DNA from 3 places in the Ruegeria sp. CDSA034 genome. Region 3 is predicted to be linked to each of the others. Evidence: riboswitches for the same ligand, from Rfam matches in the RefSeq annotation. Region 3 holds a riboswitch; each other region holds the start of a gene.

Region 1 (7,419 bases), on a different contig from region 3:
CTTGCCGTTGGCATAAAGCACGTCATACATGGTCTTGCCGCGATGCTCGGGCATCTTGGCCAGCAGCTCTTCGCCCCAGACCTCTTCGATGGTAAAACGTTTCGCGAATTCCATCAGCTGCCACAGGTCCGACTTGGCCTCACCCGGTGCCTGCACCTGCTGACGCCAGAATTGCGTACGGCGTTCGGCGTTGCCATAGGCGCCTTCTTTCTCAACCCACATCGCCGTGGGAAGGATCAAATCGGCCGAAACTGCGGTGACAGTTGGGTAAGGATCCGAGACTGTGATGAAGTTTTCCGGGTTACGGTAACCAGGATAGCCTTCTTCGTTGATGTTGGGCGCGGCTTGCATGTTGTTGTTGCACTGGACCCAATAGGCATTCAGTTCGCCGTCCTTCAGTTTGCGGTGCTGCAACACGGCGTGGAAGCCGGGCTTGGGCGGGATAGTGCCCTCGGGGATGTTCCATGCGGTTTCACAGATTTCACGGTGCTTATCATTCGTAACAACCATGTCCGCCGGCAGACGGTGGGCAAAGGTCCCCACTTCACGCGCCGTGCCACAGGCCGACGGTTGACCCGTCAGCGAGAAGGGAGAGTTGCCGGGTTCGGAAATCTTGCCCACCAGCAAGTGCACGTTATACATCAGCGAATTCACCCAGGACCCGCGGGTGTGCTGGTTGAAGCCCATGGTCCACAAGCTCATCACTTTACGATTCGGGTCGGCATATTGCTGGGCCAATTTCTCCAGCTTGTCTGCGGGAACACCCGAAAGTTCAGAAGTGTATTCCAACGTGTAGGGTGCGACGGCTTCGGCGTATTCTTCGAAGCTGATCGGTTCCATTTTGCCCGAGTTCGGATTTTCGGCTTCTTGCTGCAGCGCGTTGCTGTCGCGCAAGCCATAGCCGATATCGGTGGCGGTTTTGGTGATGTTAACGTGTTTCTTCACGAAGTCTTCGTTTACCGCGCCATTTTGAATGATGTAGTTGGCGATGTAGTTCAGGATCGCCAAATCGGTTTGCGGTTCAAAAACAATGCCGTTGTCCGCCAGTTCGAACGAGCGGTGTTCGAAAGTGGACAGCACATGCACCTCACATCCCGGCTTGGTCAGGCGCGTGTCTGTCAGGCGCGACCACAGGATCGGGTGCATCTCAGCCATGTTCGAGCCCCACAGCACGAAGGTGTCCGCGTGCTCAAAGTCGTCATAACACCCCATCGGCTCATCAATGCCGAAGGTGCGCATAAAGCCCACAACGGCTGATGCCATGCAGTGCCGCGCATTGGGGTCGATGTTGTTTGACCGGAACCCGGCTTTCATAAGTTTGGAGGCCGCATAGCCTTCCCAAACCGTCCATTGACCGGAACCAAACATACCGACACTGGTCGGGCCTTTCTTGGCCAGCGCCTCTTTCCATTTTGCGGCCATGACATCGAACGCTTCGTCCCAGCTGACCGGCTCGAACTCACCGTTTTTGTCGTATTCGCCGTTGGTCTTGCGCAGCAAAGGCGTGGTCAGTCGATCCTTGCCGTACATAATCTTGGACAGGAAATAGCCTTTGATACAGTTCAGCCCCCGGTTCACAGGTGCGTCGGGGTCGCCTTGCGTCGCAACGACACGACCTTCTTTGGTGCCAACCAGAACAGAGCAGCCTGTACCACAGAACCGGCAAGCCGCCTTGTCCCACCGGATGTCTGGCGCTCCGGCCTGGGCATTGGCTTGACCGGCCGCCAGCGGAATACCAGCGGCTGACGCCGTTGCTGCGGCCGCAGAGGCCTTGAGAAAAGTCCGACGGGATTCAGAATGTGTCATTGCGTGGGCCTCCGGCTGGTGGTTGGGCTTGGGGCATCGGGCTGCGGATGGGCGTCCGCGAGATCCTCGAAATGGTGATAAGTCAGGGTTAAAGAGATGACGCCTGGGATCTGGTGCAGATCCATGATGGTTTCGGATGCAAGACGGGTTGGAGTGTCTTCGACGACGACAACAAATCGGCCATCTTCCGTTTCAGCGTGAATTTCGACACCCGGCGTGCCCTTCATCACGCGCGCTGCTGCGCTCGTGTGATCAGGTGCGACATGGGCGAGACAACCGCAGATGTTCATTGAGTAGTTTCCATTTGTGGTTGAGGTTGGCGTTTCAGCGCAATGGCATCTGCGGGACATAAACTTGGGCAAATCCCGCAGCCGTTGCATGTATCAAGGTCAAGCACCGGCTCTGCGCGGCCGCCGGTCATCAGTTTGAAACGGATCGCGCTTTGTTCGCAATTGTCCTGACAGATGCGGCAACTGACGCCGTTCATAGATAGGCAGGTGTCAGTTTTAAGCGCTGCGCGCCATGGCCAGTCTGGCAAACGGTCAATCATTAACGCTTCGGTTGGGCAAATCCGGGCGCAGTCGCTGCAGAAGGTGCAGGGAGTGTCAGTGGGCTGGAACCGGGGGTATCCATCTGTCCCGATGACGATTGCATCTTCGGGGCAAGTATCTGCGCAATCACCACATTTGCTGCATGTTTCAACAAAGCACAGCTCAACCGAGCCCGGAGGTCTGGCGATATTGCCGTCCTCTGGTCTAATCCTGGCGCTTAGAAACGCGCGTCGGCTGGTCATTTGTTGCATTGCATGCGACCTGGCTACACTCGATTCCTGTAATCGAGTGTATCGCATACCGTGATCTGTGGGGGCCTTTTTTGATTTAGGTCATTTGGCCTGTTAAATATTAGTCATTTAGGAAACTTTAATTTTTTTGCCGAAGCGACCCTTTGAGATCATCTGCGAGGGCGCGCGGTTCGGATTAGTAGAAGAAAAACAAAAACCGATCCCAGCGATGTCGTGACAATCCCAACAGGCAGCTCTTGCGGGGCAAGCAACAGACGGCTCAGGATATCCGAGCCTGTAAGCAAAGCTGCTCCGACAATGGCGGCGGTAGGCACGAGCTGGCTGTGCAAAGGCCCCGCGATACCGCGTGCGATGTGGGGAACCATCAAGCCGACAAAACCGATCACACCCGCGACGGACACAAATACAGCGGTTGCAAGAGCTGCGACGAAGAACATTCGGAACCGTAAGCCTTGAACGGGCACACCCAGGGTGGCGGCCGTCAAATCACCAGTCAGCAGTGCATCAAGCCAGCGGCTACGGTACATTGCATAGGCGAGGATCAATGCTAAACCTGCGCAGACCAGCGGGAATGTCTCCCACCGGGCAAGACCCAAACCCCCAAGCATCCAGAAGATAACAGAATGCGCCGCACGGCTGTCGCCCGCGAAAATCAGATAATTTGTAATAGCGGAAAACAAAAACGAAACCGCAAGCCCCGCGAGGATCAGTTTTTCGGGCGCGCTTGTGCGCAGCCCATGAACCAAAGCCAGTACAATGCCTGATGCGACAAGCCCTCCGAAAAACGCGGCCAGTGGCAGGGTCCAAAAGCCCAGCACATCTCCGGTTACGGTAATGACAAAGACAGCCCCCGCTGCAGCGCCAGAGGACAGGCCGAACAGAAACGGGTCCGCCAGATCGTTGCGTGTGGTGGTTTGCAGGACAACGCCGACGATGCCCAGCCCGGCACCGATCACGGCGGCAAACAGTGCGCGTGGTAAGCGCAAGTCAAACACGATGCGGTGGAGCGGAGACATTTCTCCTTCCACCATTCCCGTGCCCAACAAGACACCGGCCAGTGCGTCAGAGGCCGGAATGGATGTGGTCCCGTAGACCGTCGAGGTCAGCAAAAGGGCGGCCAATACAGCCGCCCCCAGCAAGAGTGTAAGGCCAAGTCGGCCCATATCAGTTCAGGCCCGGGTGCATGGCTTTGGCCATTTTCGAAATTGCTTCGATATTTGCCGGTCCGGGTGTCAGTTCCTCGTAGCGCAGACCAATCCAGCGTTCGTTCTTGACCGCGTCCGTCTGTGACATCACGGGATGGTCCTGCAGGAACTTGAACGTATCCGCGGCGCCATTTCCGGTCTGATAATCAAGTAAAACCAAGAATTCCGGGTTCGAAGCGGCGACAGCCTCCCACGAAGAACGACCCCAGCTGGTGTCCATGTCATGGGTGACGTTCTCGCCGCCAGCGGCAGCAATCATCGCGTCGGGAATGGCAAACTTACCAGCCGTAAACGGGGCATCGGCGGGGCCGTCCAGCAAGAAAACGCGGGGTTTCGGCAGGTCGGCTGTCTGTGTCTCAATCGCGGACAGTTCCTCTTTCCAGCCGGAAACCAGCTCTTCCGCCTTGTCTTCAACGTGCATGACTTTGCCCAAGCGAAGGACGTCAGTGAACAGTAGGTCCATACTGGCTTCGGGGCGATCCTTATCCAGGTGTACGCAGCTTTCGGTCAGGATCATCGTTTTGATGCCAAACGGCGCAAGCGTGTCCGGGGTCACGTCACCGCCCGGCTTCATGCCATAGTACCAGCCCGCAAAGAAAAGGTCGGGTTCGACAGCGACCAGATTTTCAACCGTCGGATACTTAGGCGCAAGTTCCGGGATGTCGCCGCGCAGGGTGTCAAACTCGGGGCTGGTTTTGTACCAGCCGGTGATGCCCGTCAGGCCCACGATCTTGTCCTGCAAACCCAGCGCAAAGGCCATGTCGGTCATGTTCATGTCGTGCACGACCAGCCGCTCGGGCTGAGTTTCAAACACCATCGGCTCGCCGCAATTGTCGACGGTGATCTCGTGCGCTGTTGCGGCACTTGCAATGCCGCTGATCAGTGCTGCGCACCAGAGAGTTTTGTTCATGTTGTTTTTCCTAGTTTGAGGTAGTGGTTCTTCGGATATCCAGTGCCGGGATCATGCGGCCTTCGTGCTGAAAGCTAAGAAAATCGACACCAAACGTTTCACGGACCCTTTCGGGTGTCAGCACTTCGTGCACCGGGCCGAAACCGGTCAGGCGCGTGGATTTCATCAACGCGACATGGGTCGCGAATTCCGGGATCATGACCAGATCATGGACGATCATGACCACCGTAATGCCCAGCTCGGCGACCAGCGACAGCATGCGTCCCTTGGCGTCCGGATCCAGATGGTTCGTCGGCTCATCCAAAAACAGCAACGACGGGTTCTGCGCCAGCGCCCTTGCGATATGAGCACGCTGGCGTTCCCCGCCGGATAACACGGCCATCCGCTTGTCGGCGAGGGCGACGAGTCCGGTCAGTTTCAGGATTCGGTCCAATTCCAAGGCGTGTTCAGCGGCAGACCGATCGGCAAGGATCGGGATTTGCCCAAGGGCCACATAATCGCGCAGAAACAAACGCCCGTCCGGCGATTCCTGCTGACTGACTACGGCGATCATTCGGGCGCGGTCCATCGCCGAAAGCTGCCGAAGACTGCGCCCCTTTACCAAAACGTCCCCCAGCACAATCTCTTCACCGCCGCACAAAAGATTCAGCAACGTTGTCTTGCCCGCACCGTTTGGGCCCGCAATTGCCAGAGTTGCCCCTTCATTCAGTTCGAAATTGACGTTTTGCAGCAGTACGTCGCCGTTCAGGGCGTAAAATTCCAGCCCGCGCGCCTCAAGGAAAGCTCCGCAGGTCATGCGCTTGTCTCCACTTTTAGCCGCGGCAGGCGCGCCAGAGTCTTTTCAAGAAGGGCAGGCGGGCGCTGCGTTGCGTTGGTCCACCCATCCGCGATGCGATGGTATTGATGTGCAAATTCGGCCAAAGCATCCACGTCCTCAGCCGATTGGATGTCACCGAAAAGGTACTGCGCTTTGTCTAATGCCTGAAACCCGACGGTTGTGGGACGACCGCAACCGGCCATACAGGAAACGCTTTGGATGTCAAAACTGGATGGAAGCTTGTTTGCAAGCGCAGCGCGCAATGAATCCGCCCGGTCAGAACCCTCGCAGGTCTCGCAAATCAGAAGGAAATGATCAGGACTGATCGACATGGCCCACTCCGCCTGTTGCCAAGCGCGGACAGAAGGTACCAATCATGCCATCACGTCTTAGACGTGTCATAAAGCCTCCTTCCAGGACGCCCCGCCCCGGGTTGGTTGAACATCGGATGGTAGGTCTCCTGACTTGCGGGTCGTGGCTTGGCCATCCTTCCCGACCCATTTGGGGTCAGTGGGTATTTGGCGTCGCTCACCGCTTACAGTTGCGGGGGCAGTCACGGACTTGGCGCTTGTTGGCTACCTCACCGTATTCCCTTTTCATCCCTTGGCGAACCACAGGGAACCATCGCGGTGATGCTTGCCCGAGTTCCGATTTTGGGTCAAGCGATAATACTCAGCGCCCCACGCACAGAGGTCATTTGTCATTTGCCAACGATCTGACTACGCTGCGTCGCAGAAATGTAGGGGCAAAGGTGGATATGTTCTGGTTCCGGGGGGCCGCACATCCAATGTTTGAAACGACGAACACGCATTCAAAAACAAAGCCGGACGAGATGAAAATTCAAGAAAACAGAACCTATTCTCAATTGAAAGTAGGCGACAAGGCGCAGGTCACCCGATTGTGCACCGTGGACGACTTGTACGCGTTTGCCTCGGCTTCGGGTGACCACAACCCGCTGAATCTGGCGGCCTATGACGGAGATGGAGATGGACACCCCGAGGCTGTCGCGCCCGCCTTGTGGCCCGCGGGTCTGGTGGCTGCAGTCATTGGAAACATCTTACCGGGGGCCGGTACGCAAACACGTCGGGCGGACCTGAGTTTTCATGCTCCGGTTATGGCGGGCGAAGAACTGACCGCCTTTGTGGCTGTTACCGAAAAGCGTGAAGACGGCGACCTGACCTGTTCCGCCGAGGTGCGCCGGGTCGGGGATAACGCATTGATCCTGAGCGGTACCGTACAGGTCACGCCACCGTCGCGGCATTTGACCTTCGACTCGGTCGAGGTGCCGGGACTGATCGTTCAGCGTCACCGGCATTTCGACGCTTTGTTGGAAAGGGTACGTCCTTTGGACCCGATGCCCACAGCGATCGTCGCCCCGGAAGAGCCGAATTCGCTAGGCGGGGCATTACTCGCGTTGGAAAACGGCATCATTACTCCGATTTTGGTTGGCGATCCGGACAAAATCACCGCCGCTGCCGCCCAGCTTGGGGCCGATTTGTCCGGAGCTGAAATCATTGAAGCGCGAGACCACGAAGTGGCTGCCCAACGCGCGGTCGGGCTTGTCGTTGAAGGTAAGGCCCGGATGCTGATGAAGGGTCATTTGCACACGGATGTCTTGTTACGCGCCGTTCTTCGCCGCGAAAACGGCCTGAGGACCGGGCGACGCTTGTCGCATGTGTTCGTTATGGATGTGCCGGGCATGTCCCGGCCCATCATGGTTACTGATGCGGCGGTGAATATCGCTCCGGATCTCGAAACCAAGGCCGACATTGTTCAGAATGCCATCCATCTTGCGCATTCTATTGGCATCGAGATGCCCAAGGTTGGTGTCTTATCAGCGGTTGAAACCATCAACCCGCATTTACCGTCGTCTGTCGAT
Region 2 (7,419 bases), on a different contig from region 3:
TTGCCATCTCTGCCTGAGAGCGCTCGGCCGCTTTGGTTTGCGCGTCCTTGATAGCGGCCAGAATCAGATCTTCGACAACTTCCTTATCGTCGCCATTGAAAATCGACGGATCGATGTCCAGACCCTTCAGCTCGCCTTTTGCTGTGGCGGTGGCCTTCACCAGCCCTGCACCGGATTCGCCTACAACCATCAGGTTGTTCAGCTCTTCCTGCATGTCCGTCATCTTGGTCTGCAAATCCTGTGCGGATTTCATCATCTTGGCCATATCGCCCAGACCGCCGAGTCCTTTGAGCATTGCTTTTCTCCTGCAAATCAGTTTGCCGCCTAAATACGGATGCTGCCGGTGGGGTACAAGGGGAGAGCTTCTCCCGCCCGTCGTCAAGGTCTTTGGCAAGACCTTTCCTCCCGTTGGGCCCGGCAGCGCGGGAGTGTTTCTGCTTTGGTCGTTCGGATCAATCCTCCTCGAACGGATCCCATTCGTCTTCGACCTCAGGCAGGGCTTCGGTTTCGACCTTGGCGGCGCGTTCCTCCGGGGTTTCGATCCGCTTGATGCGCGCTTTGGGGAATTGCATCAGAACGGCTTGAACCAGCGGGTGTTGTTCGGCCTGCGCTTTCAACGCCAGATCAGCCGCGTCGCGAACCTCGGCGATTGTTGCTGCGTCCCCGTCGGCCACGATTGAGACGGCCCATCGGTTTCCGGTCCAGCGTTGCAAGGCCGAACCAAGCCTTTGCGCCAGATCGGTCGGCGCTTTGTCCGTCGGCGTGAACTCGATCCGTCCCGGGGAATACGAGACGAGACGCACGCCGTTTTCGACCTCAACCAACAGTTTTACATCCCGGTTCGTGCGGATCAGTTCGACCACGTATTCGAAGGTTGGATAGTGTGCCAGCGCGGTCTGGACGTCCTGGGCAAGCGCTGCGGTGGGCGCCCCTGCAGGCCCGCGTTGCGCCGAGAGATGCGCAGAGGACGTCGCCTGTGCAGGTGCATGAGTTGGCACAGCCACACCACCGCCAGGTCCCCCGCTTGGTGGGGGTGGAGGCGCATCCTGTAGTCGTTTGATAAGCTCTTCGGGGCTTGGCAAATCGGCCACATGGGTCAGACGAATGATTGCCATTTCGGCGGCCATCATCGCGTTGGGTGCTGCAGAGACCTCCTCCAGCGCTTTCAGCAACATCTGCCACATGCGTGTCAACACCCGCATCTGCAGCGCCTCGGCCATCTGTTGACCCCGTGCGCGTTCATCCGGTGAAACGGTGGGGTCATCGGCGGCATCGGGCGTGATTTTGACCACGGAAACCCAATGGGTGATCTCGGCCAGATCGCGCAGAACAGCCAGCGGATCGGCCCCTTCGGCATACTGGCCGCTCAACTCAGTCAATGCCCCAGCCGCATCGCCACGCAGAATCATGTCCATCAGATCCAGAACGCGCCCGCGATCTGCAAGGCCCAACATTGCCCGAACCTGATCGGCGCTTGTTTCCCCTGCACCATGTGAGATCGCCTGATCCAACAGCGAGGTCGCATCGCGCGCAGATCCTTCGGCCGCGCGTGTGATCAAAGCCAGCGCGTCTTCTGCGATCTGTGCGTTTTCCGCTGCGGCGATTTTGTTGAGCAGACCGATCATGTCCTCAGGTTCGATCCGGCGCAGGTCGAACCGCTGACAGCGGGACAGTACGGTCACCGGCACCTTGCGAATTTCGGTCGTCGCAAAGATGAACTTCACATGCTCGGGCGGTTCCTCGAGCGTTTTGAGCAGCGCATTGAAGGCGCTGGTCGACAGCATGTGAACTTCGTCGATGATGTAAATCTTATAACGCGCACTGGCGGCACGATATCGGACACTGTCGATAATCTCGCGAATGTCGTTCACACCGGTCCGGCTGGCGGCGTCCATCTCCATCACGTCGACATGGCGTCCTTCCATGATGGCAACGCAATGCTCGCACTGACCACAAGGTTCGGTCGTTGGTTTGCCTTCACCATCGGGACCGATGCAGTTCATACCTTTGGCGATAATCCGGGCGGTGGTGGTTTTGCCGGTGCCGCGAATACCGGTCATGATAAAGGCCTGCGCGATCCGATCCGCTTCGAACGCGTTTTTCAGCGTGCGCACCATTGCGTCCTGTCCAACCAGATCTGCAAAGGTTTCAGGGCGGTACTTGCGGGCAAGAACCTGATAGGCGGGGCTGGGCGTTTCGGTCATGTCTGCTCTGTCAGATTCGTGTCAGAAATGCAGCGTAGAGACCCGGGCCGCCCGCGTCCACAGCAGGCTTTGTGGAATTTCGGTTTGGACCGCGTCTGTAAGCGGGATAAACCGGCTGTCAAAATTTGGTGGGCCGGTGGCAGTAGGAGTATAAGCTTTGGCAAAATTTGCAATCTACGCGCTGCCTGTTGGCTCAGGCACCATGGCGCTGTCCCCTTTGCCTGGCGGCGGCGGTGGGTATGTGGACGATTTGAGGGTGATACAGGACTGGAACCCCGATCTGGTGATTTCAATGACCACCGAGGCCGAGATGCAGCAGATCGGCGCAGGCGGTTTTGGTCGAGACGTTCAAAGCAGGTCCGCTACCTGGGTGCATCTTCCGGTCGAGGATTTTGGCACGCCGCCCCTGCCAATCGAAACTCTTTGGCCCCAAGCCAGCGCAGCCGCCCGGCAGGTTCTGTCCGACGGTGGACGCGTGCTGGTGCATTGCCGGGGCGGTTGTGGGCGGTCGGGGATGGTCGCGCTGAGGCTCATGGTGGAAAGCGGTGAAGATCCAAACCACGCGCTAAACCGGCTGCGCTTGGCCCGACCATGTGCGGTGGAAACGGATGAGCAGATGGCTTGGGCCATGAAACCGGCCCAGAGCGATCGGTGAACTAGGATCAGGCCGTGGCTTGTTGAACAACCTGATGCGATGGACGCGGTGCAAGGGACGATGCCTGAAGCATGGCGCAAGGCAAGGCCGCCAAAACACCAGCAGGCAGAGTGGAAAAGTCAGGGTTGAACATCATATCGGCGTATTCGTCCAACGTGTCGGCCGAGTCGCCCGTGTTTGCCCCGCAATAGACCCTGATCCGGGCCGGGCTGGCGCGAAACCGTGCGGTGCAACCCTCATCGCAATGGGTCAGTTCGCTGGAGCCGTCCACCTCAAATTCGCTGGTCGTCATTGGTTGTGCTGTTGCCATCGCCTCGGCCAATGACCGAGCCATTTGGGCCAATGCGGGGCAGGTTTTCCCCGTTTTCTGGCACAGGGTGGCGTTGAATTCGTGGGTCGTTGTCTTCCAGATCATAATGCGCCCTCCGCGCGGTGAGCGGGGGACGTGGAACAGGGAACTCAGCGTACTGAAGGCCTGCCCGGACACCCCGCCCGAGTTTCGGTTTTTACTTTGATGGCAGGTCTCCTGACTTGCGGGTCATTGCTTTGCCGACCTTCCCAGCCTTTCGGCCAGTGGTATTTCGGCATTGCTTACCGCTTACAGTTGCGGGGGCAGTCGCGGCCTTGGTCCGTTCCGGCTTTGCCGGGCTGGACCGCACCGAGTTCCCTTTTCATCCCGCCCCAATATAAGGACGAGAACCATCACCTCATCGCTAGCGGTTGTAGGTGGCTTGAGTCAAGCGGGCTGTTTTCCATCGTTCAAGTGGACGCTTGGTCACTTTGAAAATCTGTTGACTCTAGTCGCGCAAAAGCGCCGATATGCCATATGTGAACCGAATAGTTCAGATGCTTGCGAGGGCACCATGTTGGACAACACTCCGGTCGTTTTGACCGAAGACTTCACGTTTTCTGCCGGAGAGGCCGAACTGTCGGCACGGCTGTATATGCCTGCCTCGGCACCTGATGTGGCGGTTGTAGTCCATGCAGCCACAGGCGTACCGCGCGACTATTACCAGCATTTTGCGCGGTGGTTGGTGGAAGAACAGGGTATGGCCTGTCTGACCTATGACTATCGCGATTTTGGCCACTCTCTACACGGGCGCCTGCGCGATTCGCAGGCCACGATGGCTGACTGGGCGTTGATCGACATGCCCGCTGCTCGCGCTGAAATGCGACGCAGATTTCCCGCCGCCCAGCAGTGGAGCATTGGCCATTCGGTGGGTGGAATGCTGGGGCCAATTCAGCCCGATATTGAGCAGATCGACCGGATGATCTGTGTCTGTTCAGGTTTGGTGACGTTATCCGACCACCCCTGGCCGTATCGCGCACTGGCGACAATGTTCTGGTATGCCCACCCGCCATTGCTGGTTAAGGCATTGGGATACCTGCCGGGCAAGGCACTTGGGTTCGGCTCGGACCTTCCGGCACGTGTCTACTGGCAGTGGCGCAAATGGTGCACCGCTGCGCTGAGCTACGTGCCGGATATCGGCAAAAGCCTTCCAGACGCCCGTTGGGCTGCGTCGGAAACACCCGTTGATCTGTTCACAATGGACGATGATCAGGTGGTGCCGCCGAACGCGGTTTGGCGCTTGGCCGATCTTTACGGTCCCAAAGCCCGCCGGCATCAGTTGTCGCCGAAGGACTTTGGATTGGCCGAGGTTGGCCACATCGGCGCATTTGCGCGCCGAAATGCGGCCATATGGCCCCGGTTGATCGCCTGAGCCGGTACTTACAGCTTTTTGCGGGATTTCTTGTCCTGCTTCACCGATCGTACCATTTTACCAAAGGCCTTGTCGCGCGCGCGAGACTGCGCCACGGTTTCCGAGTTCCTTTCATCTTCGCGCCGCAGTTTTCGCCAACGCTCTAGCCGCTCTGTGTCAAGGGATCCGATGGAAATCGCATCCTGCACAGCGCATCCCGGCTCGGCCTGATGCTGACAATCGGAAAAGCGGCAGGTTTGGGCCAATTCCAGAATGTCGGAAAAGACCTCATCGACGCCATCTTGTGCATCCAGCAACCGCAAAGCCCGCATGCCGGGTGTATCGACCAACCAGCCTCCGTTCCGCATCGGATGCAACGCGCGGGCAGTTGTCGTGTGCCGCCCGCGCGCGTCGTTCTCGCGAATACCGGACGTTGCCTCATCCAGACCAGTCATGGCGTTGACCAATGTTGTCTTGCCGACACCGGATGAGCCAACCAATGCAGCGGTCTGTCCAGGAGGGCACCAGGACAGTACTTGCTGCACGTCCAGGGTATCCAAAGCATTGATTGCCAGTACGGTCAAAAACGGAGCCAGCGACTCGGCTGCTTTGGAGAAATTACTAGGATCGGTACAGGTATCGGCCTTGGTTAGTATGACGACCGGATAGCACCCGGCCTGATGTGCCAAAGCCAAATACCGTTCCAGCCGGGCCAGATTGAAGTCGGCATTGCAGGAACTGACGATGAACAGCACATCCACATTGGCGGCGATCAACTGGGCCTCGGCCCCAGTTCCGGCGGCGCGGCGTTTCAAAAGGCTGCGGCGCTCCAGCAGGTGTTGAACCCGGTTTTGATCATCCGCCAATACCCAGTCGCCGACGGCAAAGTCGCCCGTCGGCTGGTTTAGGGTGAGCAGCGGTGCTTCACCGTTGATGTTTGCACCGATCAGACGATCACGGTGAACGGCTGTGATGCGAAAGGGAGCGCATGTAGGATTGGCCGCATGTTGGGCGGCAAAGTGTGAGGACCATCCCAGGTCCGAAAGTGTAAAAGACATTGTTCTGCCTGTGTTCAGGTACAGCTATCCGTCTGGATGGCGGTCGCGCATCCAGCGGTAATGTGTTCAGGCAGGTGTGAGGGTCGGCCTCAGAAACGCTCTGCCCAAAGGGTTTTTGCTACAATCATAAAAGCCCTCCTGCGGCTAACGATTCAAGTAAGTGAGAGGTTGGACATCGACCCAAGCGGGGCTCGTTGTGGCTGCTTCCTTCCGGACCTGACCAGGTTGGCGAGGCGCTCGCCCGCGCCAACCTCTCGAAAATCGATATAGGGAAGACACGCAGAAATGACAACCCGTCACAGTGAGAGTTGAATGCGCAAAAACCCTTCGGCATCCGTTCCAGCCAGCGTTGGGCTGAACTCTGCGATGTCTGCGAGGTGACGTTGTGCCTGTTGGCCGGTCTTCAACAGGACAGAGGATCCCGGCATGGGCGCAAAACGGAATGGGCAGGGGCCCTGTTCCAGCGATTCAGCGGGCATTGCACCGGTCAGGTAATCCTTTAGCGCGTGTTGGATCGGCAAAGCCGGAACGTTGATGATTTCGGCGTCCCGTATGATCGGAAAATGCCCGCCGCCGCTGGCCCGATAATTGTTCAGTGCAACGACAAAGCGTTGTTCGGCCGTCACCGCGTGGCCTTGGAAACGAAGATCTGAGATGCGCTGGTATGCCGGATTTACCAGTCGCCCTTCCGCATCGAACCGAGGCGGAACGCTCAGGTCGATCACGTAGCTTAGCCCGAACAGAACATCGAAATTGTGTCCGGCTCGATCAGGATTGACCAATTCAGTTTGCACGCCGGGTTTCACCTGATTGAATACGCCCGCAGACATTTCAAGCCAATCTCTGATTTGCTCTCCTGTCACCGCGACCGAACGAAGTTCGTTTGGAAAGATGTTCAGATCAGCCACGTGCCGCATACGCATGACGCCCGCAGGAATGTCCGAGTAAAAGCGAGGCCCGGCGCGACCACCGAACTTCGAAGGTGCCACGGCAGACAGCAATGGTGTCGCTTTATGGGGTGTGCCCTTCAGGATCTGGCGCACGGCCGAAGCCTGTGCTGCGGCCACCATCGCAAGCCCGCGATCCTTGGCGCAAAAGCTGAAATAGCTGTGCAGGCTCTGATCCGTATGCCCAATCGGTTCCGCGGCCCGTTTTCGTGTTGCGGAATGCACATCTGAAAACAGCGCCACCAACAGCGGGTCTTCGGCCGCCGGGTCAGCACCTGAGACTGGGCGCAGTTCAGTGCGATGAGCCGCGACCGACCAGCCCTTTTCTGCCGAGGCAACCAGCGTCAGATCAATCACGCCAAGATGAGATCCGGCAGATCCCGGCATGACAACAGGTGTGCCATGCACCATACCGCCAGTGGCATCGACGTGTTCCAGCCCAGCGTGTGACTTCCCCGGCAGGGTCAGATGCGTGTGCCCGGCGATGATGGCGTCAATGCCCTCAATCGCGGCAAGGGGGATTATCGCGTTTTCAAGATCGGGCGCGGGGTCGACGGACCCCAGCCCCGTATGGGCAAGCGCGATGATCACGTCGCAGCCGTGGGATCGAAGCTCTGACACTTTAGTGCGCGCGCAGGTCAGAATGTCGTCTATCCGGACGTCATTACCCAGCCGATGAGATTCCCAATTCCGGGTCTGCGGCGGAACGACCGAGAAGACGCCGACGGTTAGCGAGGCTTGGTGCCCCGCGACCTCAACCCGGCGGGTTAGAACTGCCTGATCCTGCCAGACCTCGTTGGCACCCGGGCGATGAACATTGCTGCAAACCACTGGACAGGGGGCCTGCGAAAGGAT
Region 3 (7,419 bases):
CACATCTCAAAGATCACCCGCATGGGCCATGATGTCCCTGTCCTGCACAACACCGAGATACACGCAGGTGACGAGGTCAGTATTGTCGGTCACAAGGACGATCTGAATCGAGTTGCGAAAGTTGCGGGCTACGTTCCGCCTTCGGCCTCGGTAACCAATTTCATTGCATTGGGGATCGGCGTCGCCATCGGCTTTCTGATAGGAGAGATCAGTTTTGTCATCGCAGGAACCAAAGTGGCTTTGGGGTCCGGTCTCGGTTGCCTAGTTACAGGGTTGATCATCGGCTACATGCGCATCCGGCGACCCAAGATCGGCGGCATTAACCGAGGGGCCGCGAATTTCCTTCAGAGCTTTGGATTAGCTGTGTTTGTTGGTGTCGTTGGCCTCAATGCAGGCAAGCCCGCACTAGAAGCGATTCAGGAATATGGGATCACGCTGTTGCTGTTGGGTGTGGTGGTTACATTGATGCCCATGATCGTGCAGTTCCCAATCAACTATTTCGCCCTGCGTATTAAAAACCCGATTGAGGCCTGTGCGGTTGTGACCGGATCACGCTCGGGCAATCCCGGTTTTGCGACACTATTGGAAAAGGCCGGAAACTCGACTCCCACACCAGCCTTCACCATGACCTATGCCGTGGCTAACATCTTCCTAACGCTCTGGGGACCGTTGGTTGTGGCTTTTGTTCCGTGAGTCAAACCGGAAATGGGCGCGACAACCGGGGTCCTAACCTGGACGGGTGGGATCAGCGTTTGTGCAAACCATCACGCTGATCCGTTTCTCTTTGCTATTGCTAGATCTCAACCGTGCAACGGCAGTCCTTTCGAGGCACGGTAGGCCTGCACGTAACCCGTGGCCACCGCGCGCACCGCTCTTCCGATCTGGCGGTAAGCACTATCATCCAAATTGGCGAACGATACCCGCGCTGACCAGTTGGGCGCGTCAAAGCCCGATCCATTCAGCAAAACGATCCCGTGATCCTGAGCCAGTTTGAAGGATATATCTAGCGGGTGGACATTCTCTTTAATCCACTCGACCACCTCTTCTCCCACGTATTTACGGAGCCAGAATTCGAAGTCGATGATACCGTAGTATTTGTCGAACAGCGGGTTATCTGGAACTTCGATGCCCATCCCTTCGACCAACTCGTCAAAGCGGTGCTTCAGAATACCCCAGCAGAATTTCTGATAGGCCTTCTCTTCGTCCATAAGCTCGACCAGTGAAAACAAAGTCATCATCACCTGCTGCGGCAGTGATAGACCTGCGGTGTGGTTCAGCGCAACATCGCGGCTGTCGGCGACGATCCGGTCGATGAACTTGAACGAGGATGGATCAGGCGTCAACGTTTCGTACCGTGCGTTGACGACGGCCTTGGTTTCGTCCGTAGCCTCCGCAATCATCTTGTCGAAGATGTTGTTCTCGGCCACCAAAATCGCGCCCAAACGCCACCCGGTGCAACCGAAATACTTGGAGTACGAATAGACCCCGATTGTGTTCTCAGGCAGATGCCCCAAGATAGACTGAAAATTCGGAACGAAGGTCCCGTAAACATCGTCAGTCAGAATGATCAGGTCCGGGCGGCGGTTCTTTACGAACTCGACAAGCCGAGTCGAGACTTCGGGGCTGATAGCGACTGAAGACGGGTTGCCCGGGTTGACCAGAAATAGTGCTTTGACTTTCGGGTCGGACAAGATTTCGAAATCATCGTCGTTCAGTTGAAAGTGGTCCTCTTCTTTCGAAGATACATCCACGGTGTTCAGCCCATAGTCTTCAAGTACCGGCATTTCCAGATAGGGTGTGAAAATCGGTGTGCCCAACGCAATGGTGTCGCCGGCATTCAGCAATCGCTGGTTCTTGAGTGCCTTGAAAATATAACACATTGCAGCGGTTCCACCCTCAACTGCGTAGATATCGAACTTCGCATCCGGACGGTGCCCCGCGCACATCGCCCACATAACGTATTCGTGGACAATCGCCTCGTTGTGCTCCATGCACCGGTCGGGCATCGGGTAGTGGTCGCCAACAATACCGTCGGTCAACTCGAGCACGAAATCGTCCGGTGTAAAACCAAATTTCTCAATCGCAAAATCCACTACGGCCACCAAAGTTTCCGCACCTGGAGGGCCGTTTCCTTCAACCGATTTGGAACAATATGCTTTTAGCCGGTCATAACAGCCTGGCCCTTGCGGCATCCCGGCCAAACCGACCTGCGGCTCATTACGATGGCGCTGAGCTTCTGTCATAGCGAACTGCCCTAAAAGGAAAAACGCCTCCCGCGCTTTAGTGGCGATCCAGTTAGGGTTCCCTCGACCGGCATTGAGGTATGGCAAAGCCATCTGCCGCGCCTCTTTTTGCGCCAACTTAATAAGTTCGTCTTTGATTTGGAAAGGACTTAGGTTTTCAAATTTATGCAGGTTGAGTGATTCTGGCATGACATCAAATCCTTGCGTTAAAACAGATGACGTAGTTTAGCGGATCGCATGCAAGGCAATGTGTCAATGAAAACAACACTATTTGATGGGAACGGCGTAAAACCGAGAATTACGAGTCTTCATTTCAAGCCTTGGCTGTAACCATTTTGCAAGGCAGACAGGGTGATGGAAATTGCGCCGACGCTTTGGTCTCAGTGCTGACATCCCACTAAAATTTGCAAGGTTCACCATCTGCGCATTGCTGCCTTTCGTGGCCGCCAAAACTGCGCAAACAGCGAATGTCCAGAAGGTGGCCTGCTCTACCAACACCGTTCCTTGATGGAACGACTGCTATCTCCGAGGCAGGATGTAAGGAATGACCGCTTCGAGCTGATGGCTGTCATCCAAATTGGGGGCAGAGAACGATCGCTCTGAGCCCACTTTGGCCAATGCTGCACACCGCAGGAAGGTCAGTTTTGAGGCAAAATTGAAGCAGCATATAGTCCCAGCGATATAAATTGGAAGTAGATCCATGCTTCGAGGAGGCGTTGGAATAAGCCTTGTGTTACTGGCATCAAGAAAATTGTGATAAACAAACAGAAGCCGACGATTGTAGCTGGCGGCGCCAAGCGCCGCAGAAGCGAATTTGGTGGGGCAGTCAGGCTGAGGATCAGCAAACCGATCAACGCAAGCGGATAAGCCGTCACCGCAATTGCCATATGAGCAATATGGACCAACGTGCTTGTCATGTTCTCGTCGCTGCCTCGACTATCACACCCCGCATCACAAGGCAGAAAGGCGGCAAGTATCAAAAGAATGGCGTAAGCGGATAGAAGCAATATCGAGATTCGTTTTGTCCTGCTGCCTGGGAGGCAACTGTTTAGTCTTGCGAGGAACGCCAGAAGCCAAATCTCTGTCGGTATGAAGACGGCATAGTTGGTCCACGTCGCCAAGGGGGCCCCTACAGCCCCGAGTGCGCTCATGAATTGGTCGATATGCGAATAGTTGGGGGTCAGTGCACTTATGATGCCCACGCCTATCGCCAACCAAAGTCCACTAATAATGGGCAAAACGACAAGGCTTATTGATCGTGAGTTGCCCCAGAGAGTTATCCGCAAAAGCTCTGCCCCTGTGTTGACGCGCACGCTTCTTAGAGCGATTGCCCTGACGAGTTGGCACCTTCCGTCTGGCAAGCCGATCAGAACACGTCGCTCATCCATGTCAATCACAGAGTGGGATCACAACTTCCAGAATCTGGCACCGGTAAATCAGTAGCCTCCGTTCAGGTGCATCTGATCGCTTCCGAAAGCAGACCTTTGCGCCATCGCGGCATTAGTCAGCTTTGTCCCGCTTATCGGAAGTTTGGCTACTGTTTTGCGAAAATCCGCTTCTTCCTCAAACCAAACACTTTAACTTAGTTCGACAACCGCGGTTGCACCTTGCCGCAACCGGCGTCAGACTATCCAAAACACCCCGCTCAGACGGCAATCGATCAAATAGATCAATCGCTTAACATCGGCACCCCGTCAGGCGAATAACCTGCGATGTCAAAGACCCAAATCATCCCACTGCAGACAAAAAAAGTCCGGGCAGAATAAATTCAGTCAAAAAGACCGTTGGCGTGGGTCTGAAGCTGCAAGAAGCGGGGCTCGTGTAGTATCCACCGTTGCCTCACGTCTACCGCGTCCTCCGTAGTCGACCGGTGACTGGAACGAATAGCCATCCCTCACAGGTTTGCGCTCTTGTCGAATCAAATCAATTCGTATTTTGTCCTCGCGATGGTTCCCGACTGTATTTTGCGGTCAGGGATAAAAGGGAATACGGTGCGGTTCTGTAAAAAGGCCAATTCCGTGACTGCCCCCGCAACTGTAGGCGGCGAGCGACCCGAGATCGTCCACTGGGCAATAGCCTGGGAAGGATCGGGATAGCTTTGACCCGCAAGTCAGGAGACCTGCCATCCGAAATTTATGAACCTGGGCGGGGTGTCCCAGAGGGAGATGACAATGTTTCAAGCGGTCCGTACCGTGCACGACTTTGCGCTCGCTTTGCCCCTGTCCAAACACAGGAGGCGTTGCCGTTGTCATTGCAAAAAGCTGACACCCAAAGGGGTAAGTGTCTGACAGAATTCAGCGTTCCGGCGCTGGTCGCGGGGGCTCTGGCGCTGTCGGCGCTCTTGTGGCTCGCGATTTACGCGGTGATTTGATGTCGGCCGTTTTGCAAATCCGCGATCTGACGTTGGGCTACCGCGACCTGACATTGTTTCACCGCCTCTCCATGGATATCGCGGCCGGAACGACCCTTGCCGTTCTTGGTGCAAACGGGTCGGGGAAGAGCACTTTTGTAAAGATGCTGCTGGGCTTGATGGATCCGCTTTCGGGCAGTTTGACTTGGCCGCAAGGGCGTCCTCGTGACATCGGGTACCTGGCGCAGATGACCGAGTTCGACCGCCGATTTCCCATCCGTGTGAGGGATCTTGCCGCGATGGGGGCATGGCGCGGGTTTGGTTATCGTACCGGGCTGGACGCCGCCGCGCGCGACCGGATGGCCGCCGCGCTGGATGAGGCCGGGGTACTGGATATCGCTGACCGGCCTCTGCATATGCTATCAGGTGGGCAATTGCAGCGCGCGCTGTTCGCGCGGGTTATCATGCAGGACGCGCCGCTGATCCTGCTGGATGAACCGTTTGCCGCAGTCGACCAAAGTACCGAAGCACATCTATTGTCGATTATCCGCCGATGGCGCGATGAGGGGCGCGCGGTGGTTTTGGTGGTGCACGATCTTTCCTCGGTGCTGGATTATTGCAGCCACGCGCTGCTTTTGGGCGGGCAAGAGGCGACCCACGGACCGGTGAATGACGTTCTGACACCAGACCGGCTGGTTGCACAAGGATACCTTTCGGAAAGTCAGGCGTCCTGGATGTTCCGTGGCACCCATTCAACACCGGAGCACGCCAATGTATGACCTGATCGTCGAAATGTGGAGCTTTGCCTTCATGCGTCGCGCTTTTGTGGCAACCACGGTTTTGTCGGCTTCGGTCGCGCCGGTGGGGGCATTTCTTGTTCTGCGTCGCCTATCGCTGGCTGGTGAGGCCATGGCCCATGCGATTACGCCAGGCATCGTCATCGGCTTTGTCACGGCAGGCTTGTCAGTCATGTCACTGCTGGTCGGAGGGCTTATCGCGGGTGTTGGCGTCGCCATTTTGACCGCCTTTCTTGCACGCCGGACAATCCTGCGCAGCGATGCCAGCCTTGCCTCGCTTTATCTGATCGCATTGGCGGTGGGTATCTTTATCCTGTCTGCAGCAGGGTCCGCGGTTCCACTAAAAAGCTTCCTGTTTGGATCAATCCTTGGGATCGACGACGCGTCGATGATCCTTGTCGGCGGGGTGGCGACAGTAACATTGCTGGCATTCGCCGTTCTGCTTCGTCCGCTGATTGTCAGCACCTGTGATCCGGTTTTCTTCGAAACTCAAACGCGCCGGCCGTGGCTGGTTGATCAGGGTTTTATGCTGCTGCTGGTTCTGAACCTGCTGGCCGCGTTCAAAACACTGGGAACGTTGATGGCCGTTGGCTTGATGATCCTGCCTGCGACCGCTGGGCGCTATTGGGCCAGTACGATCACCGGGCAACTGGTCCTGGGCTTTGTATTTGCCTTGTCCAGCTGCTGGATCGGCCTGACCCTGTCCTACCTGTTCCCGGACACGCCGTCCGGCCCGGCGATCGTTTTGGTTGCCGGTGGGTTCTTTCTGTTCTCGGCCATTTTCGGTCCCCTTGGTTTTGGCAGACGGATGCGCAAACCGTCTGTTTCCAAAGACATCCCCATTGCCCAAATTCAACAAGAAGAGAGAGCACAATGACTCTTGTGAAGTCACTCTATGCCGGCATCGCCTCTGTGTCGTTTGCTTTGGCTGCATTGCCGACCGTTGCGGCAGAAGACAACGTCAAGATCGTCGCCAGCTTTTCGATCCTCGGCGACATGGTCGAAGAGGTCGTGGGCGATCTGGCCACAGTTACGACAATCGTGGGCCCGGATGCGGATGCGCATGTGTATCAGCCTTCGGTTGCAGATGCGAAGGCCGTTGCCCAGGCGGATATCATCTTTGTCAACGGTCTGGGCTTTGAGACATGGTCCGATACCCTGATCGCTGAATCGGGCACTGACGCAACCGTGCACGTTGCCACCGATGGTATCACGCCTGTCACAGTCGAGGGCAAAATCGACCCCCACGCTTGGAACTCGCTGTCGAACGGCATGATTTACGTGACCAATGTGGCCGACGTGATGACAGAGGCGATGCCCGAGCACGCCGAAGAAATCGCTGCCAATGCTGCGGCCTATATTGCGCAGCTTGAGGCGCTGGATGCAGAAACCAAGACGAAGCTGGCAGGCCTGCCTGCCAATCGCCGCACGGTTGTGACTGCACATGACGCATTTGGTTATCTGGCAGACGCCTACGGACTGACTTTCCTTGCGCCGGTTGGCATCGATACCGAGGCGGAGCCATCAGCCAAGGATCTTGCTGTTCTGATTGATCAACTGAAGGCGGATGGTGCTGCGGCGCTGTTTGTTGAAAACATCACAAGCCCTACTTTGATTCAGCAAATCTCGGATGAAACCGGTATCGTGATTGGTGGACGGCTTTTCTCAGACGCCTTGTCGGAACGCGGTAGTCCGGCCACCAGCTATCTCGCGATGTTCCAGCACAATCTGAACACTCTGTTGAACGCGCTTGGGAACGCAACCGCAAGCTAACTAGTCTTTAGGTACGGGGCGGCGCCTGAACCGCCACCCCCCGTACCGTGCATTGGAACAGCGGGTTCTTGGTAATCGTCCCCTAGTCCGGCTTCCATCCATCTTCGTATTCTCCCAAAGTTCGGGAAAGATCCAACAGCGAGGCGAACAGTCTTGCGTAAACGTCCCGTGACATCATGGTCTTGTTGTCATCCAACACTTGCAGAAGATCGACGACGCCCGAGGCAAAGGCATCATAGACCAACTGGTCCGCGGG

The links. A riboswitch is a leader RNA that binds a small molecule or an ion and turns the genes downstream of it on or off. The one in region 3 is predicted to bind cobalamin.
Region 1: another riboswitch for cobalamin. It lies ahead of AC2FLJ_RS13360 (DUF1636 family protein); the one in region 3 lies ahead of AC2FLJ_RS22365 (metal ABC transporter ATP-binding protein).
Region 2: another riboswitch for cobalamin. It lies ahead of AC2FLJ_RS14060 (hypothetical protein); the one in region 3 lies ahead of AC2FLJ_RS22365 (metal ABC transporter ATP-binding protein).

Annotation. Positions count from the first base shown of each region.
Region 1 covers NZ_JBXWQH010000007.1:90,633-98,051, forward strand. Annotated here, with positions in the region: gene napA (nitrate reductase catalytic subunit NapA) at 1-1,806, opposite strand, end outside; gene AC2FLJ_RS13335 (chaperone NapD) at 1,803-2,096, opposite strand; gene AC2FLJ_RS13340 (ferredoxin-type protein NapF) at 2,093-2,656, opposite strand; gene AC2FLJ_RS13345 (FecCD family ABC transporter permease) at 2,758-3,771, opposite strand; gene AC2FLJ_RS13350 (ABC transporter substrate-binding protein) at 3,773-4,723, opposite strand; gene AC2FLJ_RS13355 (ABC transporter ATP-binding protein) at 4,734-5,519, opposite strand; gene AC2FLJ_RS13360 (DUF1636 family protein) at 5,516-5,872, opposite strand; cobalamin riboswitch at 5,974-6,179, opposite strand; gene AC2FLJ_RS13365 (bifunctional enoyl-CoA hydratase/phosphate acetyltransferase) at 6,373-7,419, shown strand, end outside.
Region 2 covers NZ_JBXWQH010000008.1:47,139-54,557, reverse strand. Annotated here, with positions in the region: gene AC2FLJ_RS14075 (YbaB/EbfC family nucleoid-associated protein) at 1-295, opposite strand, end outside; gene AC2FLJ_RS14070 (DNA polymerase III subunit gamma/tau) at 453-2,204, opposite strand; gene AC2FLJ_RS14065 (protein-tyrosine phosphatase family protein) at 2,362-2,859, shown strand; gene AC2FLJ_RS14060 (hypothetical protein) at 2,867-3,274, opposite strand; cobalamin riboswitch at 3,359-3,578, opposite strand; gene AC2FLJ_RS14055 (alpha/beta hydrolase family protein) at 3,723-4,580, shown strand; gene rsgA (ribosome small subunit-dependent GTPase A) at 4,589-5,617, opposite strand; RNA gene ffs (signal recognition particle sRNA small type) at 5,776-5,874, opposite strand; gene AC2FLJ_RS14040 (bifunctional 2',3'-cyclic-nucleotide 2'-phosphodiesterase/3'-nucleotidase) at 5,914-7,419, opposite strand, start outside.
Region 3 covers NZ_JBXWQH010000022.1:15,240-22,658, forward strand. Annotated here, with positions in the region: gene aspT (aspartate-alanine antiporter) at 1-693, shown strand, start outside; gene AC2FLJ_RS22355 (bifunctional aspartate transaminase/aspartate 4-decarboxylase) at 801-2,432, opposite strand; gene AC2FLJ_RS22360 (DUF998 domain-containing protein) at 2,882-3,631, opposite strand; cobalamin riboswitch at 4,174-4,384, shown strand; gene AC2FLJ_RS22365 (metal ABC transporter ATP-binding protein) at 4,614-5,372, shown strand; gene AC2FLJ_RS22370 (metal ABC transporter permease) at 5,365-6,267, shown strand; gene AC2FLJ_RS22375 (metal ABC transporter solute-binding protein, Zn/Mn family) at 6,264-7,163, shown strand; gene AC2FLJ_RS22380 (hypothetical protein) at 7,246-7,419, opposite strand, start outside.